One region of the Gudongella ferriphila genome, then DNA from elsewhere that is predicted to be linked to it. Evidence: riboswitches for the same ligand, from Rfam matches in the RefSeq annotation. Region 1 holds a riboswitch; each other region holds the start of a gene.

Region 1 (10,691 bases):
CATTGTTTCCAACATCTTTTTCTCGTATCCATAGAAATCAACAGCTGCCTGGTTGGCATAGACTATTCTTCCATTGCTTGGATCAATGAATATCATCATGGAGCCGTGGCTATCCACAAGATCATAGAAATCAGGTGCATCACTGGCCCATGAAAATGGATTGGTTAAAATCATCATTACTATAACAAAAAGGAAACTCAATCCTTTTCTTTTCATTCTATTACCACCGTTCAGTATTAATTTTTCTTATTGGTACTGGCCATAAGCTCCATGGCCTCCTCTGGGGGTACCGGCTTGCTGAAAAGATACCCCTGCATAAAGTCACAGCTATTTCTCCTAAGGTATTCCAGCTGAACATCCGTCTCAACTCCCTCAGCAACAACCTTGAGGCCACTCTTATGAGCCATTGATATTATGTCGTGGGTAAGGTGACTGTCTTCAGTGAAGTCATCAATCTTTTTTATAAAGTATCTGTCTATTTTAATTAAGCCCACATTAAGCTCACCAAGTCTCGAAAGGGATGAGTAGCCTGTGCCAAAGTCATCCAGGGATATTTCTATTCCAGCATCCTTAAGGGCTTTCAACTTCTGATTTATTATATGATAGTTCTCCAGCAGGATGGATTCTGTAATCTCTAGCTCCAATCTCTCAGGCTTCAGCTCATACCTATCAAGTATACCCTTCACCCGATCCACAAAATCATCCCTCAAGAGCTGAATACCTGAAATGTTCACTGCAATTGTCGCATCCCTGCACCAATCGCACTCCATGCCCTTGGCAAACCTGACTGCCATTTCCAAAAGCCTGTATCCAAGAGGAGAAATGATAAGTCTCTTTTCTGCAATATCTATGAATTCCATTGGAGGAATTGTCCCAAAGCTTTCCGAGTTCATTCTTGCAAGGGCCTCAAATCCTGATATCCTTCCCGTTGACAGTTCAATCTTTGGCTGATATTCAAGGTAGATTGTCTCTGAGTTTGGATTCAGGACAAAGTCCCTGATTTCATTTTCAATGGTATCCCATCTGCTTACCTTTTCACCCATGTCCTCGCTGAAGAAAATGTAGTTTTTTGAGGACTCCCTTGGAAGATGGTCAAGGGCTATTGATACCTCCCTTAAAAGGTTATCCACATCAACATAATTCTTTATTGATTCAACTATTGCTATCTGGCTGTTGATGTATTGCCTGTTCCTGCTGTTTTCAATTGGTTTGTCCAGCATATCCGTTATTGATTCAGTCAGCTGAATAAGCTGATCCTTGTCCCTGTACCTTTCAATAAAGACAACAAACCTGTCAGAGGTGAACCTGCTTATGAGATGGCTGTCTCCAATTACAGCCCTCAACCTCTTAGCAATTTCCCTTAGTATCTCATCCCCGAAATCATAGCCGTAGGTCATATTGATATATCTGAAGTTTTGTGTGTTAATAAGAAGTATAGCCTTTTCATCCACCTTTTTTTCACTGATTGCCTCCTGGATGTATTCCTTAAGGTACTCCTGATTTGGAAGGCCAGTCAAACCATCATAGTAGGCCAATTCAACAAGCTGCTTATTTTTTCTGATAATATAGGCTGCAAATATTCCTATTACAACAAAGACACTTGTAAGATTGTAAATTCCATTCTTGACAGCCTCACTCACAACAAGATCCATGTCCTCAGTGGACTGGGCAACTGCAAGGGTCCCAATCTTGTCCTCCCCCATATAGATTGGAACAAGACCATAGTAAAGCTCCTGACCCTCAATGTCAATGTTGGAGTTGAATTCCTTGTTTCTCCTTATTGCATCCACAAGGTCAGTATTTGTGATCGAAGTTCCAATGTATTCCTCAATGGTACTGCTTACTATTTCAAGGTTTTCATCTATGAAGTACAGGCTGTGGACAAGCTCAGCATCCTTGATCTCATCAAGAAGCTGCTGCATCTCAAATCCTCCCAGAAAATCATGAATTTCCTCAGCATATATTCCCACCTGGACAAATCTACCGTCCTCCCTTTGAAAATATGCATACTTAAAATATCGGTCGCTCTCTGAATCCTGCCTGATTTCCTCTGCATGGAACCGTAGAGGATTGTTCATGAACTCATACACTGGATGCCCTTCAGGAGCCTGCCACCCGATGTATTCTCCATCGCTTGAGAACACAATTTCTCCTTCAGCGTTATAGGAATATATTACGTCCACCCTGTACCTTTCAGCCATTTCCGCAAGTCTATCGTTATCCAGCGCTCCTTGCAGGAGGACCGTTGACCTTGAAGCGACGAGAAGCCTTTCTTCAAGAAGCTCATTGAGGGTATCCCTTGCCTCCGCCGATTTACTTATCCCAACAGCGTAGCTTTTTGCATACTCCATGGAATCCATCATAAGATGCTCTCTGTAGTACTCAATCCTGCTGTTGACAGAGGAAATCGTGACCAGCAGATAGGCTATGAATACCAAAAGGAATGGAAGAAGGACAATTTTTTTTGTTTACAGTTGTGGATTTAATCTGTTTTTTCAAAGTATCACCAAATTTCATTTTATCGCTTAAATACCCTGAAGCTCTAAATTCAGGGTATTAAATAATAATTTTATGTACTTATTCTATCACAGATTATGTATCCATTCCACAATCAATTGACCTGGTTTCTATGTTTTACTTTCTTTACCTGATACATTCTTTCATCAGCCTTTGTCAATAGATCTACAACGTCTCTTTCCTCCTTTGGATAAAGGGCATGACCTGTGCTTAACCCTAAGAATTCTATGCCTCTTGGATTGTTAAGGAACTGGAAATCGTCAAATCTCTTCATCAGGGCGTCGCAATTGTCAAAATCGCAGACAACCACGAACTCATCTCCGGAAATCCGGTAAAATCTATCCTTCTGTCCCAAAAAAGTCCTTGCCGTATTGGCAAATGCAACAAGATAATCATCACCGGCCTGGTGACCATAGTTATCATTGATTTGCTTAAACTGATCCAAATCAGCAAATATCAATCCGAACACCTCATCTCTGGAGATTCTTCTGGTGACATCCTCCATCATGGCCTCCCTGTTTCCCAGTCTTGTCAGAGGATCCCTTCGAACTCTTCTACCTATGGATTCAGCATCCTTGCTGGATTTTACAAAGGAGCTTGCAAGCTGCAATGATAATGTGGATATCAATATCAACAAAGTAGGCTCAACCATCTCACTGAAGAGGGAATGTCCGTATACATATGAAAAGTTCATTAGGAAAAGAATGCTGACTGTCGAGATGCTAAGTGTCATAAGGATATTCACAGATAGCTTGTCCATGTTTCTTATTGTATATATGAATTTTTCACTCATAAACCTGAAATATGTACTGTAGGTAATCAAATAGAAGGCTGTCTGGATAATAAGTGAGTTAAGCTGAAGATTATCCGGATCTATCTGATATGCAATTCTATGGGAAATGATGTAGATAAAGATAGTGTACACCCATGCAGTTGCCATTATGGTGAGTGTATTCCTGGCAGGCTGATCCGTAAGGAACCTGAGAGGAATGTAGTAAACCAGTGTAAATACAAGGTAGAGTCCATCACCATTAAACAGGTATCCTTTTGGTACCACAGATGCCACTGCATAAAAGGCTGCTATAAAAAGCAAGGTTACAAAAAACAGCACACCCAAAGTCGCTCTCATGCCCTTTTTTAGCCTAGAGCTCTTCAAAGTCAGATGCATATTTGCAGCCAGCATTTGTAAAACCAGTAGAATCTTAATAAACAACAGCATTTGGGGCCCTCCTAGTTGGATTTGAAACTGCTTATCTCTATTATACTCTACTGGGATATTATTACCAAGAAAATTTCACTGATAATCGAAAAATGGTGCTCCCTTTACCTGGAGCACCATTTTTAATTTACTTGGCTTATTTCTGTGTCTTGTTTAGACTGCAGCAATCCAACTTCCTGTTTCCAAACTGACTTTCATTGGCCCTTGCAAGCTTCTCTATAAATTCATTCAGCTTTTTCTTGAACTTTTTCATCTAATCTCTCCCTTAATCTGCAGGCAGCTCAATGATGAACCTGCTGCCCTTTCCTTTCTCAGACTGCACGGATATTCGTCCCCCAAGCTGTCTTAGGTTCTCTGCAGCAACATACAGCCCGATACCTTCTCCACTTTTTCCTGAATCACCTTCTCCACTGTAGTATGCATTGAATATCTTATCCCTATCCTTTTCAGGGATTCCAACACCTGTATCCATTATTTCAATACCCAGCCTCCCATCCTGCATTCCATAACTAATTTCAACCCTGCCGCCTTCCTCGGTGTACTTGTAGGCATTTGTCATGATGTTATATATTGCCTGGCTAAGCATGTACCTGTCTGTACTTATGGTCCTCTTATCATTTGTAAGGAGGTTAAGCTGAACTCCCTTTCTGGAATACTGAGGCTTAAGTCCCGCCATTATTTTTCTGATCAGCTGATTTAGCTCCACCTCTTCAAACTTTATTTCACCCTTGGTGGATTCAGCATCTATGAGCTCACTCATGTTTGAGATTATGGCAGTTATGTTTTGTATCTGATCCTCCAGTATATTTATCTCCTCCTGGTCCACTTCAACCATGCCATCCTCAATCGCCTCCAGATGGGTCTTCAGTATGGTCAAGGGAGTTCTGGTCTGATGGATCAGCTGGTCCGTCAGTTCCTTCCTGCTCTTTTGTCTGAGCTTCAGCCTTACATTCAGGTCATCAAGGGTCTCCCTGATGCTTGTTATCTCCTGTATAAATGATTTCTCCACAGGCGACGGATTCCCCTCCTGTATTGCGGTTGCCTGACTGGCAGTTTTCTTTAGCTCCCCAGCCATGCGCCCACTGATCAGAAAGCCCACGACAATTGCTATAAGGAGGGCTATCAGGGCTGAAAATACGCTGTTCCTAATCAAGGCTGATTTAAACAGCAGCGCCCCGGATGTATTTTCCGTGGAACCGAATCTTGTAATCTCAAGATTCCCGACCAGCTCACCATTGGATGTTACCTGGTACATGAACTCCTTCGCGGAATTGCTTGTGAACCTTTCATACATTCTGCTGTTCATCATATGTCCACCCATCATTGGTATGTCAGCTCTAACATCCACAAGCTGTCTACCCTCAGTATCCAGAAGCCTGATCCTTACAATCGGCTCTATGAGGTGCGAGCTCAATTCCCTGCTCATCTGTGAATAGGAAAGATCCTCCCTCTCCAGGGCAGCCCTTGTATATTCAATGATCTGCTCTGTGTGGTTCTCGTAGCTTTCATCAAGGTAGTCCACAAAGTACCGGTCAGTAAGGGATGTCAGTATGGTTGCATTTAATCCAACAGACAGCACAACCACTAGGACCATCACAATAAGGAGAAGCTTTCTTATGGTCATGCCCCTTCACCTCCGAACTGGTAGCCAACCCCGTACTTTGTCACTATATATTCTGGATTCCTTGGGTCATCCTCTATCTTTCTTCTCAACCTTTTTATATGGGTGTCGATTGTCCTGTCATAGCCATCGTAATCGTGACCGAAGGACTTCTCAATTAGCTGTTCCCTTGTTAGAATCAAGCCTTTGTTCTTCATAAAGGTATGAAGTAGCTTGTACTCGGCTGATGTGATCTCGAGTTCCCCCTGGCCCTTCAATAGCCTCATGCTCCTTGTATAAAGCCTCAGGTCGCCAACTGCCAGAACCACCTCGTTTGATTCATTGTATACTCTTCTGAGCAAAACCTCTATCCGCTTCATCAGCTCCCTGGGGCTGAAGGGCTTGACAACATAGTCATCCGCACCCAGCTCAAAGCCCTTTATCCTGTCTGCTTCCTGCTCACGGGCTGTTAGCATGATGGCAGGGATATCGGATGTTTTTCTGATCTCCTGAAGGACCTGGAATCCATCTATTCCAGGCAGCATGATATCAAGGACCGCAAGGTGGTAGGCCGCTTGGGAGAAAAGCTCCAATGCTTCAAATCCGTCCTTTGCAATGTCATATTTGTAGCCGTTTTTGTTAAGGTATTTTGCCACTATGGAGCTGATTTCCTCCTGGTCCTCCACAAGAAGTATTTTGAAATCCATCACTTCACCCTCAATCTCTATCTCTCTATGATCTCATCCCTGTAGTAATATCCATGACATCCCCTGAAATAGCCCTGATTTTCATCAAAGTCTTCCCAAAGGGGAAAGTCTCCGTCTTCATAATATCTCCACATTGGATGGTTAGGATATTGATACCCTCTGTATGGCCATGCATTCACATCTTCCTGGTCTTCCACAGGTGCTCTGTATCCTTCATCATCCCAGTAGGGATTCATGTAGCCTCTACCAGGCATTCTTCCCCTATAGTATTCATCCTGCTGGTCATCGTTGTAGTAGCCTCCAAAGCCCATGGCATAGGTGTTATACTTCATAAACACTCCACCTGCTGTAAATACAACTGCAAATATCAATAGAACCGCTATTGTTTTTTTCATCATCACATCTACTTCCTTTCCAAAATATTTTTCTTTGCCAAATACTCTTCCTCGGTTATTTCGCCTCTGACAAACCTATCCTTCAATGTCTCCAGATAGGAATCATCCCTGTTGCTTCTGTTTCTTGACCTGATCCAAAGAATAAGTGCAACTGCACCCACCAGCAGACCAATGCCAATCAAAAGGTCCCAGCCTCCGAAGAAGCCGCAGCAATTTCCCAATCCAAATCTATAAAAGCCCCTGTTAAACATCATGATTCATCCCCCCTTATTTTCTCAAAACTTCCTTCATTCTAATATATTCCTCTTCGTCGATTTCTCCATTTACAAACCTTTCCTTTAGCTTGTCCTCAGGACCATTGCCTCTTACTGGTCCCTTACCAACAGGATTATCTCCTGTTACAAGGTAGTAGACAGCAACCCCAATAAGCAAGGCTACAATTATCATCATCACGATTCCCCCTCGTCTGTTTTTATCTTTATCTTAATTATGGGACACAAATGTGACCTAATTATGACATATTGGTTTTTCACACAAAAAAACGGCCCTTGGGCCGTAATTTTCTAAGCTATTCACTAATGGCGTTCTTTTTGCTGTTTCTGCCTATGATGTTATCACCCTGGGAAATCAGCATTCCCGCAAGCATAAGAAAGGCTCCAAAGTATCCCCTCAGTGACATGATCTCCCCTAGAAGGACCGCTCCCCCAAGAGCCGCAAACACCGCTTCGGTGCTTAATGCAATGGCTGCATGGGAAGGTTTTGCATGCCTTTGGGCCACAACCTGCAGTGTATAGGCAACACCAACTGACATCAAGCCTCCGTAAAGTATCGGGACTCCTGCGCTTAAGATATTTGCAACCTGGATATCCTCAAACACAAGCGCAACCATAAGGCTCAACAAGGAGCAGGTAGCAAACTGTGCCGATGAAAGCTTCAGGGTGTTGACCTTTGAGGCAAAGTGTCCTATCACAAGGATGTGGGTTGCCCAGAAGAAGGCTCCAATAAGCTGTAAAAGGTCTCCAAACTGGATGGTCAAATCCTCGTTGATGCTAAGGAAGTATAATCCTATTGCAGCTACGATTGCTCCAACCCAGATAAATCCATTGGATTTCTGCTTTATAAAGAGACCCAATATGGGCACAAGTACTATGTATAGGCTTGTAATAAAGCCGGCCTTACCTGCAGTTGTATAGATCAGACCAACCTGCTGGAGGGCTGCAGCTGTGAAAAGAACGCTGCCAGCAATCATTCCGTACATGAAAATCTTCCTAGTGTCATTCTCGCCCGCATCCTCAGCTATTCCCTTCCTTTTGTTGGACCCCTCCACAAAATATATCACAGGTATAAGGGAAAGGCTTCCCAGTGCGAACCTTAATGCATTGAAGGTGAATGCCCCCAGATAGTCCATTCCAATCCTCTGTGCCACAAAGGCCAACCCCCATATTGCAGCTGTCAAAAGCAGCAAGAGACTTGATCTCAATTCCTTGGTCATTGTCATATCCCCCAGTTTTAGCTATTTTTATCCTATTCCCTCTTTTCATTGTACAGGAAGTGTAAATTTATTTCTACCCCCTAAAACTGCATGAAGGTTTCTTGCATAATAATTACGTTTTCAAAACAAAATCTTGAAAACTTTTTAACGATTTATAGTGGTAGTTTATGAAATTAGGGGTATATTATTAGCGAGATATGTTATTATGTAAAAACTGAAGTACATAAACTATATGGAGGCATTGATTAGGGGGGATTACTATGGACGCTTTCCCCCTTATGAGCCAATAGCGTAACCGACCAAGATGGTCGGTTTTTTTGTGTATAATATATTAAACAAACCTCAAAAAATGAAGGAACCCGGAGAGCCTGGTCAGCATAGCCGGATTCCTGCAACATCCAATCCTCGCTAAAGGTCTGTTTGTTGTGTCTATATTATACTATTTTAGCCATTTTAAATCAATCATAAATCTAAAACTTAAGGAGGTGTTGCGGATGATGGGTTGCATAAGCAAATAAATTACGAGGAGGTGATTGGATAACAATTGATTAGTTTCAAACTTAATAGAAATTCCCTTAATTGATGGTAACGAAATATATTTTGAGGAGGAAAAATGATGAAACCGAGAAAATGGTCTTCAATTTTACTGGCTTTGACCATGATATTGGCACTGATTCCGGCAAATGCATTTGCAGAGCCCGAGCCAATAGTCGAACCTAACTTTGGATTTGTTCCAAACTCTGGTGAAGCAAGTGTATCAAAGGTTGACTTGGTCAATAAAACTGAAGTTGCCAGGTATTACACTCAACCACGTGTAAGCCCGACAGCAGATTACAACTGGCGTACCTCACGTATTGCCATGGACGCTTACGGCAATGCCTGGGTGCTTAATACAGGTGCAGATGGCGTTAATCTTCAAGGTTCAGTTGTTAGAATTCAAGCAGATACTACAGGCTTGACAACACATGCCTACCCTGACCCAGTGCTTGCATTCGGTACAGACGAAGCTGTCAAGGTATTCAATGTTGGTGGACTTGGTGATATGCCAAGGGCAATTGCTATAGACGAGGATGGATATATTTGGATAGGCTTCTACAGCAGCGGAGCGTTGATGAAGTTTGAATTTGACGGAACAGACTTAAATCAAGTAGGAGAAACAATAGTTACAAATCCAAAGTTAAATTTCTATGAAATGAAATTCGCACCTGATGGGATGCTCTATATCTCAAGCAGAAACTCTACACCTACTAGAAGTGGAGATTATGGAGTTTGGAGCTTTAACCCAAACAATGGTGAATTTACTGAAGAATGGAATGTAGACTCTCCATACTCATTACTTATCGACCCTGATTCAGGTCAGGTGTATGCAACAAGCTATAGTAATGTATTATGGATTAAGGGAACAGGTACTGTGGCTATCTCAGGAGCACAGAACCTTCGTGGTATGTCATTTAACGGACTGGGCAAAATCTGGATAGCAAGCACAACTGCAGGATCCGGTGGAAATCGGGTCTGCTGGTATGACATTGGAGCTGGCACAAGTGGATATATTACATTGCCTATCGGTACAACACCAGTTGGTGTTGGAATGGATGAGGCTGGCTTGATGTGGGCAGTTTGCCGTACTGATGGAGATACATCAGGTGGTTACTTGGTAGCATTTGATCCTCATGATGGAAGTCCTGAGGGCTCAATCAAGGTCGGCTACAGACCATATGCCTATGGTGACTTTGTAATGCCAGTACCAAGGTATTGCATCGAAGGTACCAAAACAGAAGACTTTTACACTGGACTTAAAACAAGAGTTCCATTGGAAGACTGGTCAATCTATCTGTATGATCGTACATTAGACCCAGGTGAAATACCAGGTGTTGCAACAGAAGGATTGCTGGCTTCCACAATGACAGATGAGTTTGGCGACTACAAGTTCTGCGGCCTAGTTGCAGGAACCTATTATGTATACGAGATGTTTGATGACTGCTATGGGCCATTTGATCCAATCAGCGGTATGATAGAGGTTACTCTACCTGATGATGGTAATGATGGCAATGCAGTGGACCAGGATTTTGTAAACAGACGAGGCAAAATCCAAGGTATAAAATTTAAAGATACTCTTGGAACTGGTACTACCCTATCAGGTTGGGAAATCTTGCTTTACAAGGGAGAACCAGCCGTTGGTGAACCGAATAAAGCTGATGCTTTCAAGTGGACAACTACTGATAGCAATGGTTTCTATTTCTTCGATCTTCTATGCCCAGACACATATTTTGTATATGAGTTAATGCAGGATGGTTGGGTACAAACATATCCGACCGAGGGATTCTGGACAGTTGAACTCGCTGCTGGTGTTAGGGCAACAGGTAAGCATTTTGTGAACGAAGAAGAAGAATTCTTTGACCTGTGCGGCTTCAAGTATGGTCTTGACTATGCTGGCTTCATGGATGATCCATGGCCAACTGACAATCCTCTTCCTGGATGGACAATAATCCTTGAAAGATTTGAGGATGATGAGTGGGTTGAAATCGATAGAGATGTAACCAACTCATTAGGCAAATACTGCTTCCTTGATCTTCCTGCAGGAGAGTACAGATTGTCAGAAGAGGCAGATGGTGAGAAGGATGGATTCTGGATGATGAATGGCAAGTACTGGCTTCAAGTAGGCCCAGAGGACAAATATATATTTGCCAGCTTGCCTGAAGATGGAATGGAATGTGGCGATTGTGGCGAAATTTCAATTGACTGCATATGCCCACCACCTCCA
Region 2 (10,518 bases), on a different contig from region 1:
GCTTCGAAACCACAAGGACTTTTCAATGGTTCCTGTGGCTTTTATTGATGATAATCCTGACAAGATTGGAAGCGTCATCAATGGTGTTAAGGTTATTGGAGGGAGATCCTCAATTCAGGAATCAGCAGAAAAGCTTAAGGTAGATGAAATCATAATTGCAGTACCATCGGCCAGCAACAAGGATAGAAAGGAAATTATCAACATTTGCAAGAATACAAGGGCTAAAACAAAAATACTCCCTGGGATGTACGAGCTCATTGGAGGCAAGGTCAGCATTTCCAATATTAGAGATGTGCAGATCGAAGACCTGCTGGGCAGGGAGGAGGTCAAGCTTGATCTTGAGGAGCTGACAGGCTTTGTCAATGGCAAGGTTGTCATGATAACAGGGGGCGGTGGATCCATTGGATCTGAGCTGGCAAGACAGGTCGTCAAGTATAAGCCCAGGAAGCTTATTCTTGTTGACGTATATGAAAACGCCCTGTACGACTTCCAACAGGAGCTAAAGAGAAGCACATTCGCCTTGGATTTTGAAGCGATTATACTCTCGGTAAGGGACAAGGTTGCCATTGACAAGGCCTTTGAGAAGATAAGGCCACAGATTGTCTTCCACGCAGCAGCGCACAAGCATGTGCCATTGATGGAAAGAAGTCCCGATGAAGCCATCAAGAACAATGTATTTGGCACCTTGAATGTTGTCAGGGCTTCAGACAAGTACAATGTTGAAAAGTTTGTTCTCGTTTCTACTGACAAGGCAGTAAATCCAACAAATGTGATGGGTGCATCCAAAAGGGTTGCAGAAAAGATTGTCAGAGCGTATAATGATGTAAGCAAAACGGACTTTGTGGCAGTTAGATTCGGGAACGTCCTTGGAAGCAATGGAAGCGTCATTCCACTTTTCAAGAGACAGATCGCGGATGGCGGTCCCGTAACCGTTACAGATACAAGAGTTATAAGATACTTTATGACAATCCCAGAAGCCTGTCAGTTGGTGCTTCAGGCAGGGGCCATGGCAAAGGGTGGAGAGATTTTTGTCCTTGATATGGGAGAACCTGTTAAGATTATTGACCTGGCTACGGACCTTATTAAGCTATCCGGCTATGAACCTCATAAGGACATACCTATCGATATTGTTGGGTTAAGGCCTGGAGAGAAGTTATACGAGGAGTTGTTGATAGAGAGTCCTGATATTGAGCAGACAAGGCATGAAAAGATCTATATTGAAGGAACTGAATGCTGCAAGTTTGATGAGATAATTGAAAGGGTTGACGGATTGAGAAAATATCTTGATCGGGATGATTCTGAAAGTCTTAAGGAATACCTGGCAGGATTTGTTGAGGGCTATATACCCTATAAGAAATGATTTGTAAGTCTTTAATTAGGAGGAAGTACCATTATGGAAGAAATAAGTTTACGGGAAATATATTATATACTTAAGAAGAGAATGGGAATGATAATAATACTGCTTATATTATCCCTTGCCATAAGTGCAGTAGTAAGCTTTTACGTACTTGACAAGCAGTATCAGGCCAACACCACATTGATGGTTGGAAGACCTAAGGATTATGTCACTGAAAACAAGCTGGAATATAATGAGCTTCTACTTAACCAAAGACTTGTTTCAACCTACGGAGAGCTTATAAAGACAAGGACTGTGGCAGACAGGGTTATTGAAAACATGGGACTTTCACTGACATACAATCAGTTGAGGGAAAAGCTTAATGTAAGCCTTGTCAAGGACACTGAAATAATAAGAATCTCAGTAATTGACACTGACCCTGTTTTGGCTGCAGAAATTGCCAATGAGACCTCAGAGGTATTCATGGAGACGGTGCAGGAAATCATGAAGGTTGAAAATATCCAGGTTATAGACACGGCCCAGGTTCCTACAGCGCCGATTCAGCCAAGGCCACTGATGAACATTGCAATAGCTGGTGTGCTTGCGGTTATGTTGGGGGTATTCATAGCATTTCTTATTGAGTTTCTGGATACAACGATCAAGACTCCCGAGGATGTTGAAAAGCACCTTGGACTGCCCGTTATTGGATCTATACCTATGGTGGAGGACTAAAAATGGCTAGAAAAAAAAGAACTGAAAGATTATTCTCCCTAGAGGATCCAAAGTCCATTGTTTCAGAGGCATTTAGGACCTTAAGGACAAATATACAGTATGCAAATATAGATAAGGACATAAAATCAATTACCGTAACATCCCCAAGCCAAAGGGAGGGTAAATCAACGGTTAGTGCTAACCTTGCATTCTCATTGGCGGAGTCTGGCAAGAAAACCTTGATTGTTGACTGCGACATGAGAAAGCCAAGGCTTCACAAGCTATTTGGAGTTACGAATCTCGACGGTCTTACCAGGTACCTTATGGGAGAAATTGAAGGAGAGGAAGGGTTTAAGAAGGTCAAGGGAGTAAGCAGCCTTGATGTATTGACCAGCGGTCCCATACCACCGAATCCTGCGGAGCTCCTTGGCTCCAATAGGATGAAGGAATTCCTTGAAAGCCTTGAGGAGTCCTATGACTATATTATCCTTGACAGTCCTCCCATCGGACTGGTCACTGACAGTGCAATAATTTCGACCATAAGCGATGGAACCATACTGGTACTTGAGGTGGGCCAAACTCAAACTGAGGTTGCAAATCATGCAACTGAGCTTTTAAATCAGGTAAACGCTAAAATACTGGGAGTTGTACTAAACAAGATTCCTGTCAAGGGGAACCAGTACTATAACTATAAATATTATCAGTACAATCAATATTATGGGGAAGAGCTTGATAGAAGGGACAGAAAGAAGAGGCGAAACAGATGATTGATTTACATTCCCACATTCTTCCTGAAATAGACGATGGTTCAAAGGATATGGAAATGTCCCTAAGTATGGCCAGACTATATGTGGAAAATGGCTTTGAAAGGGTAGTTGCCACATGCCATTATTTTGGGGAAGGAAAGGGCCCTCAAATTGAGGATCTGGAAATGGCGAAATCAGAGCTGGAAGACATGCTTGACAGGGAAGGAATAGACTTGAAAATTGAGCTTGGCAACGAGCTGTACCTATCACCTGACATTATGGAGAACATACAGTCTGGGAAGGCTCTGTCATTGGCAGGAAGCAGGTATATACTGATTGAGTTGCCAGCAAATGAAGTACCAGATTACACAGAAGACATTCTATATGAAATGCAGATAAAAGGTTATATTCCAATTATTGCCCATCCCGAAAGAAACAGTAAAATAATTAGAAATCCAAACATCCTTTATACCTTGGTGGAGAAGGGGTCAATGGCCCAGTTGAATCTTCACAGTATGACTGGAATGTACGGCAAGGATGTCATGAATACAGCAGCTGCGCTTTTGAAATATAATCTGATTCACTTTGTTGGAACAGATAGCCATTCTGACAGGAGAAGGTCACCGATTGTAAAGAATAGCCTGAAGTTACTTGAAACCAAGGTTGGAAAGGAAAGGTACTTTAGGATAGTGTATCAGAATCCTGAGCTGCTTATCCAAGACAAGGTTATCAATAAGATTAACCCTGAACCGGTTGTTAAACGAGGATTATTAAATGGTCTGATGAATGGACTTTTATCAATAGGCTAAATTTGGAGATATCTGAATTGGCCTTTTTTCTTTGCTAATTTTCCCAGATTTTGGGTATAGGTGTTCAAGGAGGGATGCTTATGGAAAATATACTAAACTCAATGGTAATACCATTTGTAAAAAACGTGGCATTGGCAATTGTAGTACTTTTGGTTGGACTTGCTGTAATCAGAAGGATTGGAGGTATGGTTGGCAAGCAGGTTGAAAAATCAAAGATGGATGACACACTTAAGCCCTTTATGATGTCTCTGGTTGAAGGGATACTTAAGGTTCTTCTGGTTATAAGTGTAATTGGAATTCTTGGAGTTGAGACATCGTCATTTGTAGCTGTACTTGCTGCTGCAGGCTTTGCTGTCGGCCTAGCCTTCCAGGGATCTCTGTCAAACTTTGCAGGAGGGGTTCTGCTCCTTATTGTAAGACCCATCAAGGTTGGTGACTATATTGAAGCCAATGGATTCAGTGGAACGGTTGAAGCCATCCACATACTTAACACAACATTGAAGACACCTGACAACAAGGTAATCTACATTCCAAATGGACAGCTTTCAAACACAAGCATTACAAACTATTCCATTAAGGATACAAGAAGGGTTGACTGGACCTTTGGGGTTGGCTATGAGCAGGACGGAGACAAGGTAAAGAGTGTACTTACGGATATCGTAAATTCACACCCACTTGTACTGAAGGATCCGGAAAGCTTTATCAGAATGAGCAATCACGGTGATAGCGCAGTTGATTTCACAGTAAGGGCATGGGTAAATGCAGCGGACTACTGGACCGTATACTTTGATATCATCGAGACGGTGAAGAAAAGATTCGACCAGGAAGAAATATCGATACCATATCCACAGATGGATATACATATGGAGAAGTAAACATAGGGCAGGGAAACCTGCTCTTTTGTTAACCGTTTTTTAATCCCTTTGTCACTCTTCTGTCACCATTAGAAGGACTCAGCTTGCTATAATGGTCTTGTCAGAATAATTGAGGAGGGAAAACAAATGTTTAGATCTAGAAGAATTGCAGCAGTTGGACTCAGTCTTGCAATGGTTCTTACAGGAGGCTCATTGACCTTTGCAAACGAAATGGAGGAAGCAGAGGTGGTACCAATATCAGCGCCCATTGAAGACCAGGAATTTGAATATATTCGGTTTGATGGAAAGGTTGAGGAAATTGACGCTACAGAGGATTACTTCAGGATACTTGTCAGAAGAGATGTTGAAGAAGGACTGGATGTACTCTATGCATACATCCACGAGGACATGCTCCTTCTAAGTGAAAATAGCATGGAAGAGGCAAGCAGGGAGGATATCCAGGTAGGTATGGAGGTTTCCGTGATCTACCACAAAACCACAGTGATGGCTCTAAGTTATCCACCGCTTCTAGGACCGGACGTAGTGGTTCTACATGATGGAGGCCAGCACTCAACCTATGTTGAGTACTTCGATGAGGACCTTCTGAGTGCAGATGGCTCCCTTGTACTGAACATTTCAGATGAAACAGAAATTGTTGATTTTGAAGGGAATGCCCTTGTGGAAGATGACCTGTATGAGAGGGACCTTGTTGTCTTCTATTCAATAGTCATGACCAGTCATCCAGGTCAGACAAACCCACACAAGATCATTGTGATGCCAGAAAGAGAGACTGAAATGCCTGGGGCTGCCATAGTCCTTACAGAAGAGGTCATAACAACTGACGAAGGTGTAATGATGATTCCACTAAGGATGGTTGCAGAGGAACTTGGCTTTGAAGTTACCTGGAATGGAGAGGAAAAATCCGTTGAGGTTCTAAGGGGTCCAAACTGGTCAACTCTTACTATCGGAAGAAATGTATACAATTTTGCAAAAATGCTAATCAAGCTTGAAGCCGCACCTGTAATAGTTGAAGGAAGCACCTATGTTCCTTTGTCATTTGCAGAGCAGGTTCTCCAGGCCCATGTAGAAATAACAGAAAACAATAGCGTGATAATTTCTGAATAGTTTCTCCTTGTTGTCAGCTGGAATATTACAATAATATTTCAGCTGACCTCTGTTATGATATTACTTTATTGTGATGGGTATCTATATTATGCAAAAGGTTATTTTAAAAAGGAGGTCCTGAAAATGAAAGTTTTAAACCGCGGGTTGGCAATTGTACTTGCGGGAGTATTGATTCTTGGTGGGGGAGCTGCTTTTGCAGTAAGCCCAAATGCTAATCCCAATGCATTGAATAATCCTGCAAGGATCAAGGCCATGGAGAAAACAGGGAATGTAATGGAAGTGATGTCTGGAATTGTGGATGATGTAGACATCAAAATAATTCCCATGGAGAATGGCAATGTTGGATTGATTGAGGGAGAAATAGACCTGAAGACTGGTCAAAATTTTGAAAACTTCAAGGGAAATACAAAGCTTAAGGTTAAATTGAACAATGTAACAGTTAACATTAATGAATATGGAGAGTTCAGTCAACCAATGCCAATGTGGAAAATTGAGCCATTGAGTGTAAGGGTATTTATGGGCAAGGTTCTGGTATATTCCAATGTTGAGGATGACCTGGATGAGATCAGGGATGATAAGGTTCTTGAAAAGGCATTAGCTCAAGCTGAAAGATATTTCACCAGACTGTATAGGAGTCTTGAGGATTTGGATATTGAGGATATTGGATTGGTCAAAAGTGCTAGACATTATTACGATATCCTAGATGAAAGGATAGGCTCTGATGATGATTATAACACCTTGATGGCTAGATACTACAAAATTCTAAGAGATGCAGAGGACGAGATCCAGGATTTACTGGAGGATATGATCTATTGGGATGATGACTTGGATTATGATACTATTGACGAATCATACAAAGGTGAGCTATGGATCCATGATGATCTTGAGGAAGAAATCCTTGTAATTGTGGATTACGTGGATTCAAAAATCGATGATGAAAAGATCAAGATTGAAGAAGATGGCAAGGTTAAGTTTGAAGCTGAAGATGATGAATTTCAGGTTCGAGTAGAGTATGATGGAGTAGAGATAATAAAACTGAGAGAAACTTTTAACTAATTTACCGAATCCCCTCGATTGAGGGGATTTTTTCTGGTAACTCTGTAAAGTGATGGGTATAATACCTTTAAGGGTTATAGGAGGAGGTTGTGCCATGGAATTGTCAAAGGATGTTCTGCTTAAGGAAATTCAGGATTTGCGTGATGAAAACAAGAGGTTGAAGAATCAAATGGAGGAGCTGAACCCAAGGGATAAGTTGACTGGGCTGCTCAACAGGGGTTCACTTTATGAAAGGCTGGAGTATGAGGCGGTTAGAACTGCCAGAGGCCAGTCCTATTTGAGCCTGCTCCTTATCAGGATATCTGACTTCAAAGGCCTTGTGGAGGAACACGGCAGAGACACTATGGATGTTCTAGTCAAGCTAATGGGTCAGGCAATTTCAGAATCAGTAAGATCTGTAGACATTGTTGGAAGATATGAGGATGGTGGATTTCTTCTGCTTCTTCCTGACATACAGCCTAACAAGGGAACTGTTGTTTCTGAAAGACTCAAAAAGGCAATCGACAAGCAGATCAGCCCCATGGGCATAAGGATAAAATACAGCATAGGAGTTAAGCTCTACAGGGATGAGCCCATCAACGAGCTTCTGAATGAAACTGAAAGACTGGCAATGAGCTCCGAGGCTGAAGGGATTGGAAGAGTGCATAGATAGAATATATGCAGGCATAATGAAAGACCGGTGTTTTTCCGGTCTTTTTGTATGCTCTAATTTATAAACATCTGCGTCCAATAGATTCTTCCATTGTCGTTGTAGATTCCTATTCCTATGTTTCCAAAATTCCTGTTCATGATATTCTGTCTGTGGCCCGGTGACTCCATCCATGCCTTTACAACCGCCTCAGGAGTTGGATGGCCCATGGCAATATTTTCACCTGCGTAGCTGTATCTGATTCCAAACTCCTTCATCATTTCAAAGGGAGATCCGTAGTTTGGGGATTCATGTGCAAAGTAGTCATAAATTGCCATGTCCTTGGATTTTTCATATGCAACCCTTGAAAGCTCCACATGCATCTTAAGTGGTGAAAGTCCTTCCTTGGATCTTTCCACGTTTACCAGGTCAAGTACCCTCTGCTCATAGTTGGAGCTTAGGTCTACCTTTGGCAGGGACCTGTACTGCTCGTATTTGATTCTTAAAAGAACTGTAGCTGCCTCGCTTCTTGTAAGGGTGGCATCGCCCCTGAAGGCTCCATCCACATACCCCGTAAGGATCCCACTGGAATACGAGTTAAGGACCGCTGCCTTGATCTCAGGATTTCCAAGGGATGTTACCTGTCTCATATCCTTTATAAGCTGCTCGTATTGTGTTAACTCCGCTTGAGGTCTGTAGTTCTGGTAGTCCAATACATTTGATACAATTCTTGCCATATCATACCTGGATATTGCCGAGTCCGGATTTGAAGAGGTTTCGCTGCATACAATCCCAAGACTTTTGGCTTTAGCTATGTAACCGTCTGCCCAGTGCGTCCCTCTTGATGGGATGTCCTTGTATCCAAGGATGGACATTGTAGACTTTATGAACTCTGCTCTTGTCATTGTGTTTTTTGGTCTGAAGGTATTGTCAGGATAACCCTGAATGGCACCTTCCCTTACCAGAACATATACATTGTCGCGGAACCAGTCTGTGGAATTAACGTCCCTGAACTCAGCTGCCTCTGCTGTAAATGGCTGTATAACTATTATTAAGGCCAGAATAAGGCCAAGAATCTTTCTCATTTAGTATCCTCCTAAAGTTTTTAAATGGGCTGAAAGTGATTTCAGCTTCACTAGTATTAATATCATATGAGCAAACAAAAAACAAATACAATTAAAGGCCAGAAAAATCCTGCATCATAAACTCTCCTTTCGGTAGCTGGCTGCCTTTACAGGCCCTCTAGCTTTGCGTCCCTGCCTCACGGTAGGTTTGCCTTTATCGGCGACAGTATACAAAAGGACTCGCCTTTGTGTATTTGTCATACTTGTTATCATAAATATTCATTTTTCACATTCATTATATCACTAAGGAAAATAAAATCAATTATGTAAACTAAATGTAACAAAAAAGTAACAAAAGGGGAAAGACAATTCACAATTCTCAATTCACTATGCAAAATTGGTTAGAGATGCCAGTCAGGGTACAAGACTTTTCGCAAGACTCAGAGTGACAAGCAAACAGTAATCATTAGTGAAAACTAAGGATCTTGGACCTGAAAATATATCCCTTAAATGGCTTTTAATTGAGAACTGTGAACTGTGAATCGTGAATTATTATGACACAGCTAATCTTGCAAAGCAATCTTAGCTGTGTCATAATTAAGCCATAACACTTTAACGGAGGTTGTTGCCAATGTACTTAAATTGCTTTGATGAAGTCAAAAATATCACCAGAGACCTTGTAAAGATTCCAAGTATTGTAAGGGCAGGGGGAGAAAGTGATGTAGCCAAATGGATTTATGACTACTACATGAATCTGGACTACTTCAAAAATAATCCAGGTCAGGTTGTGTTCCAGGAGACCTTGAACGACGAGGTCACAAGGCACAATGCAATCGCCCTTGTAAAGGGAACAAAGGGAGAATCAAACAGGACTGTAATACTAATGGGCCACATTGACACCGTAGGGGTGGATGACTACGGAACAAACTGGAAGGCTGCCTTTGATCCAGAAAAACTGCCGGAAGTCCTAAGGGGTATGAATGTGTCCCAGGAGGTTCTTCAGGATATTGAATCAGGGGAGTACATGTTTGGCCGAGGAGCCCTTGACATGAAGGCCGGTGTTGCAGGACACATGTACCTTATAAAATATTTTGCCGAGAATCCGGGAGAGCTTGACGGAAACCTGATTGCAATTGCAGAGTGTGACGAGGAGGACAACTCCCACGGGATAATATCAGCCCTGAAAATACTTAAGCAGTGGAAAGAGGAGCATAATCTGGAGTATGTGGCAGCCATAAATGCTGATTACTCCACACCATACCACAAGAAGGATGAAAACAGATATGTTTACTTTGGTACAATAGGGAAGCTTCTGCCGTCCTTCTATGTGACAGGAAAGGAGACCCACGTAGGGGATTCCTTTGGAGGATTTAATCCGAACACCCTGGTGGCTGAAATCACAAGAAAGATCGACCTTAATCCAGAGCTTTGCGACGAGGCCCAGGGTGAGGTTACAGTGCCTCCAACTAGCCTGAAGCAGACTGACACCAAGGTTGGTTACACTGTCCAGACCCCCCTTGCAGCCTATAGCTACTACAATTTCTTTACACACAGCATGAGTCCAAAGGATGTTATCCTTAAGATGAAGGAGAAGGCAGAGGAGGCATTTGAAGAGGTGCTCCAGAGAATGGATGCTTCCTACAGAAAATACTGCCAGATGGGCGGACACACCTACACGCCATTTACATACAAGACCAGGGTATACACCTGGGAGGAGTTCTACAATGAGCTCATAACAATACACGGGGAAAAATTCAAGCTTGCAATCAGGAATTTTGCAGCTGACCTAAACGAGAAGAATCCTTCCATGGACCTTAGGGACTTCTCAGTGGCTGTAATAGAGGAGGCCTGGAAATGGTCCCAGGACAAGTCTCCAGTTGTGATTATCTACTACTCGTCCCTGTTCTCATCAAGGATTGAGATGACCGGCAAGACGGACAAGGAAAAGGCCCTGCTTGAATCTGTAAAGGGATCAATTGAGCTTGTGCAGGAGCACTCGGACAAGCCAATTGTTGTGAAGATGTTCTACCCCTACATTTCAGACTCAAGCTTTATGGCCCTGTCGGACGATCCCCACGAGCTGGTGGCCCTTGAGAAGAACATGCCCTCATGGGGCACAAAGTACAACCACCCCATTGATGACATCATGGATATAAATGTCCCAGTGGTAAACATTGGAACATTTGGCA
Region 3 (10,691 bases), on a different contig from region 1:
AGTGAGGATGAGTATTCCACCTCCCTCTTGTCAAGCTACCCTGACACCATTGTAATAGCAATCAAGAACAAATCTATCCAGTCGGAATATGCAGTTAGGATCATTGACTCACCGTCATATATAAGGGACCTTTCAGGAAACCTTGTATTGCCATCATCACCAATTCAAACTAGAGACACCCTATAGGTGCTCCAATCCTTATAATGTTTCAAAGAGACGTCAACCATTAACACTGGTTGGCGTCATTTTTAGTTTTACAAAATTCATGACAACCATTTGACATTTTTGTAAAAATATAGTGAATCCCCGAGGAATTAACAGTATAATGGTAATAACACATTTATTTTTTCCAATCACAACTTTAAATTGTACTCTGGGGAGGAAATCAAATGAATCCGAATGAATATAAAACCATTACACCAAAAGATCATCCAAATGGGTATAGCAAGGACACCCTTTTCGGACAGTCCTCTATGTTCCATGCAATACTCAATTCAACAGAGGATATGATATTCTTTAAAAATAGGGATGGAGTATACATACACTGCAACCAGGCATATGCAGATCACCTTGGAAAATCCATTGATGAAATTATGGGACTTAGGGAATATGATTTGCATAGACCTGAAATAGCTGCAAGGTTTGTAGATGAGGATAGACAGATACTCCAAACCCTCCAGTCTCAAAGATATGAAATCTGGGGCAGGAAATCGTCTGGAGAAAGGGTTAAGCTTGAAATCATCAAATCGCCGTATTTTGATGATAATCATAATATAGTAGGAATCGTGGCAATAATCCGTGACATAACAAAACGTCACAATGTTGAGCTTGAACTAAGCGAGAGCAAGAGATATCTAAGAGCCATCCTGGAAACTTCTCTTGATGCCTTTTGGGTGGTGGACAAGGATGGTAATTTCTATGATTTTAATTCTGCATTCTGTGAAATGAGTGGTTATTCAAGAGAAGAGCTTTTGAAAATGAATATTGAAGATCTTGAAATTACCGAGAACAGAACAGCTATAGAGAAGCGAATTAATAGGATCCTTACAGAAGGAAAGGACAGATTTGAAACAGTACATAGGAAAAAGGATGGCGCCACCTATGACATTGAGATAGTTTCCTCTCTTTTTGACAGCGACCATTCCCTTGTTGTTGGATTTGCCAGGGACATATCCCAAAGCAAAGAAGAATCAAAGAGGATTAGTTTCCTTAGTTTCCATGATCACCTGACAGGGCTTTACAACAGGCGCTATATTGAAGACTCAGTCAAGAGACTGGATACCAAAAGAAACTATCCCTTTACAATAATGACGCTGGATGTTAATGGCCTCAAGCTTACAAATGATGCGTTTGGGCATCACACTGGCGACCAGGTTCTAGTGTCTGTATCGGAAGCTATAAAGAAGGTCTGTCGTGAGGATGATATAATTGGAAGGACCGGAGGAGATGAATTTATCATTTTGCTACCAAAAACCGATCGCTCTGATGCAGAAAAAATAAAGAAGAGAATCGAGAAAACAGCCACTGAAGCTGATCTTGACTCAGTACTTGTTTCAGTGGCTATTGGGTACTCAATCAAAAATCATCCAGATAAGGATATACAAGAAGTTATGAAGGAAGCGGATTCTATGATGTACCGGAACAAGCTCAAGGATGGAAAGTCCTTTAGAAGAAAGACCATTGAGCTCATATTGGACAATATTAATAAGAAATACGGTTTGGAAATGTATCACACGAGAAAGGTCTCAGATTACAGCAGACAGCTAGCCCTTGCAATGGGCTATGGTGGAAGGATAGCTGATGATGTTCAAAAGGCGGGAGAACTGCACGATATTGGAAAGATAATCCTTCCTGCAGAACTTTTAAACAAACCTGAGCCCTTGAATCAATCAGAATTTGAGCTTATCAAACAGCACCCTGAGGCCAGTTATCAGATTTTAAAGAGCACAGACGAATACGCTTATCTTGCGGAGATAGTCCTCCATCATCATGAGCGATGGGATGGCACAGGATATCCCGAAGGTCTGAAGGGAGAGGAAATACCACTCCTGTCAAGAATCATTGCGGTTTCAGACACCTATGAAGCATTGACAGGGGAAAGACCCTACAAGGAACCATTGGAAAGGGCTTCAGCAATCCAGATACTCAACCAATCTGCAGGGACACAGCTTGATCCTAAAATGGTCAAGGTTTTTGTGGAAGAGGTACTATCACAAAAGAGTTGAAAGCTTGAAATTCAAGCTTTCAACTCTTTAGTTTATTTTGCTATTACATTAGCCAGTTCAGTGATGCTCTTTGTGAGCTCGTCCAGCTTCCCTTCTATCCTGACCAGAAGATAGACTGAGATAACAATTGGAAACCCAAGATTGGCAACACTGGAATAGATATCCTCCACCTCTTCACCCCCTTGCTGGATATGGAAAAAGGGCCCTGAGGCCCTATTTCTAAACTGTCATCTCATCAACTGTAGTGGTTACAACCCTTGCTCCCACTTTTTCGACCAAATCGCCGTTTCTAGACTGAAAAATCCCAGCACCAAGAAGTGTATCCATTACTGCAAAAACCTCCATGTCCGTAATATCAGCTCTTGGTTCATTGATGCTGATCCTGTAATTCTTGTTCTGATCATCCAGAAAGTCCATTTCTAGCTTTGTCTTTACCATCCTTTCACCCCCTTGTTAGAAAAGCCTACGTTTACTAAACATTTGTGATTACAGATTCCTCCACCTTCTTGACCTTCATAAGTGGAAGCTCCTGCAGTCCTGCCAATGCCTCTCCAGATGCATGGATATTGTCATCCGTAGCATCCAGCTTGACATTGCTGTAGGATTTTGAAGAAATCCTCTGTTTGCCGTCTACCATCCCGGCATCCAGCTCAAGCTTCAAGGTTCTCTTTTCCGCCATAACTTCTATCGCCATTGTCTCACCTCCCTTCTACCTATTACATTGCATAAGGGAGGAAAATGTACCTATGCAGATTCAAAAAAAGACAAAAAAATTAGAGGGGCTCTCGCCCCTCAGATATACTATGGTTGTTTTCTATTGTGGTATCATTATAATCTGGCCTGGGAAGATCAGATGTGGATTTGCAAGGCTGTTATACTCTGCAAGAACTCTCCAGTCCACTCCATATGCTCTACCAATCTTGGACAACCAGTCTCCTGACTTAACTGTATAGGCTATGTCAGCTGGTGCTGGCTCGGGAGTCTCAACCAATGGAAGGGCAACTATTCTGCCTTCTATTGCCGGGCTTACCTCAGGATTAGCTCTTAGATAAGCTTCAAGAACCTCTGAAAGAAGACCTGAGTATGCAAGGATTTCCTTGCCTTCGAACATTGTGTAGCCGTCTCCACCTGCAGCAAGGAAGTCATTTGTTACCAGTGTATAGGTTGCTTCCATGTCAACAGGCTCTTCACCTATCATAAGCTGGGTTATTCTTGATCCCACCTCCTGGTTTGGATCAAAGATATAGCTCATTCCACTTACATGTGGGAAGTGTCCAGCTGTAGCAGGGTAGTCCTTGACTCCATGCTCCAAAGCTGCCATAAGCTCTGCTCCGGTCACTTCAATGTTTGTTAATACATTTGTGAATGGGAATGCAGTCAATACATCACCTAGGGTAATATCTCCCGCTTCAATGCTTGCCCTGATTCCACCACCATTTGTAAGGGCAACATCCGCTCCTGATGCAACTATCATGGCATCGGTGATAAGATTACCCAGGTTTGTTTCACCTGATCTAACATTGTCTCTCAGACCGTCAAGGGCTACAGTAGTGCTTCCTACTACCTCCTCCTGCATCTCCTCGATTGGTGCAGTGGTTTCCTCAATCAATCCAGCTATATACTCATCTGCCACAAGCCCCTTAAGGTCTTCATACGGATGTTGGGTCGATTCGAATACCGGTACTCCATCAACCATGGATACCTTTACAACTCCAATGTGGCTCAAATAGTTTCCAGCCTGTACAATATATGCACCATTTCTCTCCTCGCCTGTAACATGATGGCTGTGACCATCCACTATAAGGTCTATGCCTTCAACATTGTCTGCCAGGGTGTAGGCTGTGTCAACTGACGATCCGTCAATCCCAAGGTGTATAAGTGCGACTATAAGGTCAACCTCCATCTCGGTAAGAGCCTCAACAGCTGCATTTCCCGTCTCGATAACATCAGCGAACTCTATTCCTATTGTATTGTTGGGATGTGACTTTGTCTTGGTCCCCTCGGTGGCTATACCGAACACTCCAACTCTCATTCCATTCTCCATCTCATATACCATGTATGGGTCAAAGTCTGAGGTTCCGTCTTCCTTGACCACATTGGCCCCGAGAATGTCGAACTCGGCCATTGCCTTAAGTTCAAGCAGTCTTTCGTAGCCAAAGTTGAAATCATGGTTACCTGGTACCATTGCATCGAATTCCATGGCATTCATCACCTCTACAACCGCCTCCCCCTCAGTCAGGTTGGCAGGGATCGTACCGTGGAATGAGTCTCCTGCATGAAGCAACAGAAGGTTTGGATTCTCTTCCTTCAATCCATCCAGGAAGGTCTTCATCTTTGGATAACCCAATGTGCCGTCAAAATCATTCTCTTCAAGTCTTCCATGTACATCATTAACATGGACAATCGTCAGGGTCTCATGTCCGTCAGCGAATGAAGCCGTGGCTGGCATTATCATCAGACCAAGAACCAGTACAAATGACATTACCATACCGATGATTCTTTTGTTTCTCAACATTGTCTCTCCTCCTTTAATTTATCTTTTTAATGCGCAATAACTATATACCCCTGATGACAACGTTTTACCAACCTTTTTAAATATATGTTTTAATAATATGTTTGTTTAGCCATTTAAATAGGTGGTATAAATAGGTAAAGAGAGAAACATAAAAAGGCAAACCTTGTGAAAGCAGGGGGCGCAAAGCTCGAAGTCTACAGCCATCTGGCTATGATAGTTCAGCTGCTATGTGAAAGCATGGCAGCTTTTCGTATTCAATCAGGAAATAATTGTAAGTGTTGGGATGTATTTGCCAAATCAATATTAAGCCTACAGCATACAAAGGCAAACCTGTCGAAAGTCAGGGGCGCAAAGCTTGAAGTCTACAGCCCACATCGGGTATGGCCGTTCAGCTGCTATGTTAATCCATAGCGGCTTTTTGTTTGGATAACTATAAGGAGATGAAGCCTATGGGAAATGAACTGTTGAATTAAGAAGACATAAATATTTCAAGCAACACCACTGCATGCACAAGCGATACATAGACTCACAAGCGTAGAGTCTAAAAACAAGAAAAGGAGTGAGAATAATGATGAGAAAGTATAGCAAGCTGCTTACGTTTCTAATAGCTTTCTCGATGATACTGAGCATGCATGTATCCTTTGCTGTGCCGGAGTATATTGATTATGAGGGCAATGACAGCTACACCTACAAGGAAAATTCAAACAAATCCAGTACTTGGTATTTTGATGAGGATGGCAATAATGTTGATGGTCCTACGGACTACTGGGTTAAGTTCAAGGTATCTGGAGATGAGCTAAGCTTTGAGACCAATAATCTGTCACTTGATCTGGTTTCCATAAAAGGAGGCCCCATGTACAGAGTTTACACAAACTTGGGATCAAGTGAATCTGGGCTTACAGCACCCTTGAATGAAAATGGAAATGAACCCTACGAACCCTATGGAATATCCCATTATTCATTCGAACTGGATGAGATTATCCCACCTCCTCCACCAGAGAAGGCTGATGTGAGAGTGGAGAAATCCATTGATGACATGGAAGATGAAGAGAGCCTTGCAGGATTTAAGTTTGTATTACAGCAAAATGATGAAACAAAATATGGCCCTGTCACAACTAACAGTAGTGGATATGCACTGTTTGAGGATGTTGAGCCAGGCACCTACGATGTAGTCGAGCTTCTTACAAATGATCAGAAGGAAATCTACACTCCTGAAAAGGATGTAACCGTAACTGTTGAAGAAGATGAAGAAGGACTTGTAAGGATTGGCTTTGAAAACAGCAAGGTTCCTGAAGATGAAGAACTTGGAAGCCTTATTGTTCACAAGAGAATCATGAAGGAAAATGGAAGCATAGTTGGAGCCCTTGACGGCGGTAAGTTTACAGTAAGACTGACTGGTCCAAATGATTATGACGAAGAGAAAACCATCAACGAACCAGACGAAAATGGTGAGCATGTAGTATTTGATGATCTTCCATTTGGAACCTATACACTTTCAGAAACAAAGATTGATCATGAAGGTAAAACTTACGGAGATCCAATCTTTGCCACATCAGGAAACAAGAACTATACTGTCTTAAATGATTTTGATGGTTTGGTCTACAAGGACACAGTAACAATTGAAATTGAATCTACTGGACAGGAAGTAATCTGGTTGATAAATGTTTTGGAAGAAGCACCACCACCTCCTCCTGAACTAGGAGAAATAGAGATATCCAAAGCATTGGTTGACGAGGAAGGCGAAGAAATAACTGATGACAACACCAATTTCACATTCAAGATTGAAATAAAGGTTGCAAATGATGATGAAGGATTTGATTGGGTTGAAATCGATGAAAGTCCTATTATCCTAAAAGGTGGAGAATTTGAAAAACTAACAGATTTACCACTAGGTGAATATAGGATTACAGAAATAAATATTCCAGATGGATATATGCTTCATGAGGATACTGACAATCCACAAACAACCACTCTTGAAACTAATGGGGATGTGGATGAAGTAATGTTCACAAATGTAAGAGAGGACGATACTCCTCCACCTCCTGAGCTAGGAGAAATCGAAGTAACCAAAGTCGTTCAGAACAGATTTGGAAACGGGATTAGCAGCAGCACAAGATTCTACTTCGAACTTCAAATGTTCAATGATGATGAAGAGTGGGAGGTAAAGGAAGAAAAATCAATCCTTGGCAATGGAACCGTTACCTTTGATGATCTTGAGGATGGTCTCTACAGAGTTAGGGAGGTCAGAATCAACAGTGACTTCAGACTTTTCTCAAACAATAATCTTGAGGTGGAGGTTGAAGATGCTTCCTCCGAGGAAGTTGAATTTATCAACAGACTCCGTCCACCACAGGATGACGAGGATGATGACAGACCACCTAGACCTAGACCAGAGCCTGAAGAAGAGGAAGAGGAAATAATTACCGAGGTATTGCCAGAAACAACAGTTGTCCCAGAACCTGAACCAGAAATAGTTGTTGAAGAAGAACCAGAAGTTGAGGTTGTGGAAGAAGTAACACCACTTGCAACACTTCCAAGAACTGGAGCTTCCGACCCAGCAGTATTTGCAGGATTTGGAGCAGCTTTCATGGCACTGGGATTGTTTCTTAAGAAGAAAAGATTTTAACTAGGAGCACTCAATAGGAGGTTTCCCTCGAGGGAAACCTCCTTTTATTGTAATTATTAGTTTCTTGGTATCATAATCTTCTGTCCCGGGAAGATCAGATTTGGGTTTGAAAGTTCATTGTACTCAGCCAATACCTTCCAGTCAACACCATAAGCCATTCCAATCTTGGACAGCCAGTCCCCAGGCTTGACTATATACTCAATATCATCCTTTGGTGGTTCAGGTGTAGGCTCTGGAACCGGTTCAGGTGCAGGCTCCATCGGGGCAACTTCAATTCCATACTCGGCTAGAACCTCATCTGGAATCAAGCCCTGCATTATCATATCATCCGCATTTATCGCCTTGGCATTGTAGCTTCTTCCATCCTCTGATACAGGAAGCTCAAGATTTCCAGCCTTTATCTCTTCAATAAGATATGGTCTTAGAGGATGATCAAGATCAGCACCTACAACCTCCCAGTTGTTGTCAACCACTGGTGCAATAGGGGTGTTTTCAGCAATATAATCTGCAATATAGCTTCTAAGTGATTTTGGATCAGACTCAAAATATGGCTCTCCACTGATGATTCCCATACTCTTCAGGCCACCGTATCTGTAGTTGTTTATGGCAAGCTTAAGTGTATCCTCTGGCATTACAGGCTCACCTTCAAACATGAGGTCAACTATCCTCTCGCCAGCGGGCTTTGTTATATCCACCTTGTAGTCCACTCCCTGGAACATGTCGTAGTTGTAGCCCCTTATGTTGGGGTTGAAGCTTATGTTGATGTCACCAGGTGCATAGGTGTTGTAGTAGCTTGCTGACCACTCCATGTAATCCTTCAATTCTGCCCCTGTTACCTCAATACCGATAAGAGTATTGGGATACTTGTAGATCTCAAATATGTCGGCGTAGGTTACATCCCCCATTCTCAGATTTGAATTCTGGCTGAAAAGTGCTGCTCCTGCAACATCCGCTCCTGTGGCCTCAAGCTGTGCGATATTAATCAGGTCCATTACACCTGTATCTCTTATCTGCGCCTCTGGAATTCCAGGAATTTCAGATGGAGGTGCAAAATCCTCCTCTACCTGTCCTATTACATCCACAAGGAAATCTAGTGTGTTCTGATGGTACTCAGCTGCATATTCCCTCAGCTCTTCACTTGCTGTATACTCCGCAACATCAATTACCTGAACTCTGCTGTCATCAATAATCCATACATCGTCCTCCATAGCAAGGTCAAAGTCAAATCTCACTACCTGTCTTCCTGCATCCCTTGCGGCTCCTACAAGTGTGTTTCCAACCTTCTGGCTTTCAGTGACATGTGCATGTCCCGTAAGTACTCCTGCTATCTCAGGATATTTTTCCACGAAAATCTCCGCTCCATCCCCAGAGCCTTCATACTCCTCCTCATAGCCTATGTGTGAGGTTACAAATATTAGGTCTGCTCCCTCATCCTTCATCATTTCAATATGCTCTCCCACTGAATCGGCAGGATAAATGAATTCCAGCTCCGTTACCTTTGGTCCGTCCCATCTTGGGATGTTTGGATTTGTAATTCCAAGGATTCCAACCTTTACTCCGGCAATCTCCTTGATTACATAAGGAATACCAGTCAAGTAATCACCGCTGTGGGAATATTTCACATTTGCTCCAAGTATTGGGAATTCTGCCTCATCAACAATCTTGTCAACCAGGTCAAGTCCGAAGTTGAACTCGTGGTTTCCAAGAACCATTGCGTCATACCCCATGAAGTTCATCACATCAATAACCGGATGTGCAAGGTCCAATCTTGTGTTGTACAGGTCGTCTGAAAGGATTGTACCTTGAACGGTGTCACCGTTGTCCACCAGCAATGTGTTTGGATTTTCCTCCCTGATTGCCTGAATGACCGAGTATACCTTTGCCATTCCCCTGTCCTCAACATCCACACCATCCTCGTAGGAATAGTTGTAGATATTTGCATGCAAGTCGGTTGTTCCCACAATGGTTATGGTGACTTCATGCCCATCTGCAAAAGCCCCGGCGGGCATTACAAAGGCACTGAGAACCATTACCAAAGCAAGGGCAATGCTAAGTAGCTTTTTGTTGAAATACATCAAAACATTCCTCCTTATACATAGTTTATTGGCCTACACTATAATTCTACCCCTACTGCAAGAATTAAACATTTAACAAGAAAAAAGATGGAGCAAAAGCTCCACCTCCTTCTCTATATCATCTACCTTACAAATATTATCTCAACCTCAATATCAATCTCAGGGTTGAAGACAACTGAAACCGTGTCACCGGACCTTACCGAAGAGTCTCCAAACACCATGTAATCAGGTGCAAGCCAGAACTCCTCGCCATCAAGTGATATTCTCTCATTTCTTGTGCTTATTGATGTCACCTCAAATCTCACACTGTCAGAATCCAAAAGAACATTTGCAGCAATTACCTTCCCATCCTCAAGAACAAGCTCAACAAGCTCATCTGTGCTCATTGAGGGAAGAACTGCAAAATCAGCCACATCAAAATCCACTGAATCCCCTTCTGCGTTCGTTCCAGTGATCTCATCGTCCCTTGAAGGGTTGAATGCGTACTCAAGCAGGAGTATCTCAACATCCACAAATTCATCATCAAGCACGAAGTCAGTGAACACTATTGTGTGGGCGGTACTGTCTGAACTTCCAACAGAAATTTTATTTCCAAGGTTCATATCTGTAATGTCCTTGTTTGTGATCACAAGAGCCCTCAGTTCACTATCGCTGTCTATTGTATCCATAAGTTCCCTTATTGATATATTGTCAATTCTGGTGGCAACATCAGCCTCCGTATTTACAATAAACACGTTTGTTTTTGAGGTGAAGTCATAGATTTTGGATTCAGTTGCAATTGTCATTCTGCTCTGATCAATCTCAAGCCTACCCCTTGAGTCCTTCAGGACATTCTCAGCGTTTGCTTCAATATATTCTGGTGTAGCTATCCTTACCAACCTGTCAATCAGGCTTCCATCATAAATGAGGTATCCCACTGATCCTCTTGTAAAATCGTCAAGTCCAGCAGATCCGGAAGGGTTTCGTCTAAGCAGCACTGAGAAGTTGTCCGTTCTGTAGCTTTCCTCGCTTCCATCCATAAGAAGTACATCCAGGTCTCTTGTTCCAGAGTCACTTACAAGAATCATCTTTTCTGATACTTCAATTTGTCCACTTATAAGCTGAAGAGAGTCATTTACATCCAGCAAGAACCTAACCTCATCATCCTCAAGAAATATCAGATCATCAGCTGCATTGATGTCCATCAGTGTAAAGAAGTTGGACCCATTAATGGTATAGACAGGTCTCTTGTTGTTAGTAGCCCTTATCTG

Evidence for each region. A riboswitch is a leader RNA that binds a small molecule or an ion and turns the genes downstream of it on or off. The one in region 1 is predicted to bind cyclic di-GMP.
Region 2: it holds a riboswitch for cyclic di-GMP, as region 1 does, so the genes downstream of both, ACKVDP_RS05130 (S-layer homology domain-containing protein) here and ACKVDP_RS11745 (hypothetical protein) in region 1, are expected to answer to the same signal.
Region 3: it holds a riboswitch for cyclic di-GMP, as region 1 does, so the genes downstream of both, ACKVDP_RS05050 (SpaA isopeptide-forming pilin-related protein) here and ACKVDP_RS11745 (hypothetical protein) in region 1, are expected to answer to the same signal.

The regions. Positions count from the first base shown of each region.
Region 1 covers NZ_JBJXRK010000029.1:17,204-27,894, forward strand. Annotated here, with positions in the region: gene ACKVDP_RS11695 (sensor domain-containing diguanylate cyclase/phosphohydrolase) at 1-216, opposite strand, end outside; gene ACKVDP_RS11700 (putative bifunctional diguanylate cyclase/phosphodiesterase) at 237-2,363, opposite strand; gene ACKVDP_RS11705 (GGDEF domain-containing protein) at 2,612-3,736, opposite strand; gene ACKVDP_RS11710 (LDCC motif putative metal-binding protein) at 3,873-3,989, opposite strand; gene ACKVDP_RS11715 (sensor histidine kinase) at 4,002-5,360, opposite strand; gene ACKVDP_RS11720 (response regulator transcription factor) at 5,357-6,043, opposite strand; gene ACKVDP_RS11725 (hypothetical protein) at 6,061-6,441, opposite strand; gene ACKVDP_RS11730 (SHOCT domain-containing protein) at 6,447-6,692, opposite strand; gene ACKVDP_RS11735 (SHOCT domain-containing protein) at 6,706-6,888, opposite strand; gene ACKVDP_RS11740 (DMT family transporter) at 7,007-7,930, opposite strand; cyclic di-GMP riboswitch class II at 8,157-8,240, shown strand; gene ACKVDP_RS11745 (hypothetical protein) at 8,547-10,691, shown strand, end outside.
Region 2 covers NZ_JBJXRK010000005.1:31,041-41,558, forward strand. Annotated here, with positions in the region: gene ACKVDP_RS05090 (polysaccharide biosynthesis protein) at 1-1,360, shown strand, start outside; gene ACKVDP_RS05095 (YveK family protein) at 1,394-2,068, shown strand; gene ACKVDP_RS05100 (CpsD/CapB family tyrosine-protein kinase) at 2,071-2,814, shown strand; gene ACKVDP_RS05105 (tyrosine-protein phosphatase) at 2,811-3,602, shown strand; gene ACKVDP_RS05110 (mechanosensitive ion channel family protein) at 3,683-4,477, shown strand; gene ACKVDP_RS05115 (copper amine oxidase N-terminal domain-containing protein) at 4,604-5,581, shown strand; gene ACKVDP_RS05120 (hypothetical protein) at 5,705-6,637, shown strand; gene ACKVDP_RS05125 (GGDEF domain-containing protein) at 6,732-7,289, shown strand; gene ACKVDP_RS05130 (S-layer homology domain-containing protein) at 7,343-8,350, opposite strand; cyclic di-GMP riboswitch class I at 8,479-8,552, opposite strand; gene ACKVDP_RS05135 (M20/M25/M40 family metallo-hydrolase) at 8,961-10,518, shown strand, end outside.
Region 3 covers NZ_JBJXRK010000005.1:14,871-25,561, reverse strand. Annotated here, with positions in the region: gene ACKVDP_RS05080 (S-layer homology domain-containing protein) at 1-186, shown strand, start outside; gene ACKVDP_RS05075 (sensor domain-containing diguanylate cyclase/phosphohydrolase) at 390-2,225, shown strand; gene ACKVDP_RS05070 (YvrJ family protein) at 2,258-2,395, opposite strand; gene ACKVDP_RS05065 (DUF2922 domain-containing protein) at 2,445-2,663, opposite strand; gene ACKVDP_RS05060 (DUF1659 domain-containing protein) at 2,698-2,919, opposite strand; gene ACKVDP_RS05055 (5'-nucleotidase C-terminal domain-containing protein) at 3,040-4,740, opposite strand; cyclic di-GMP riboswitch class I at 4,886-4,970, shown strand; cyclic di-GMP riboswitch class I at 5,054-5,140, shown strand; gene ACKVDP_RS05050 (SpaA isopeptide-forming pilin-related protein) at 5,309-7,366, shown strand; gene ACKVDP_RS05045 (5'-nucleotidase C-terminal domain-containing protein) at 7,423-9,441, opposite strand; gene ACKVDP_RS05040 (S-layer homology domain-containing protein) at 9,564-10,691, opposite strand, start outside.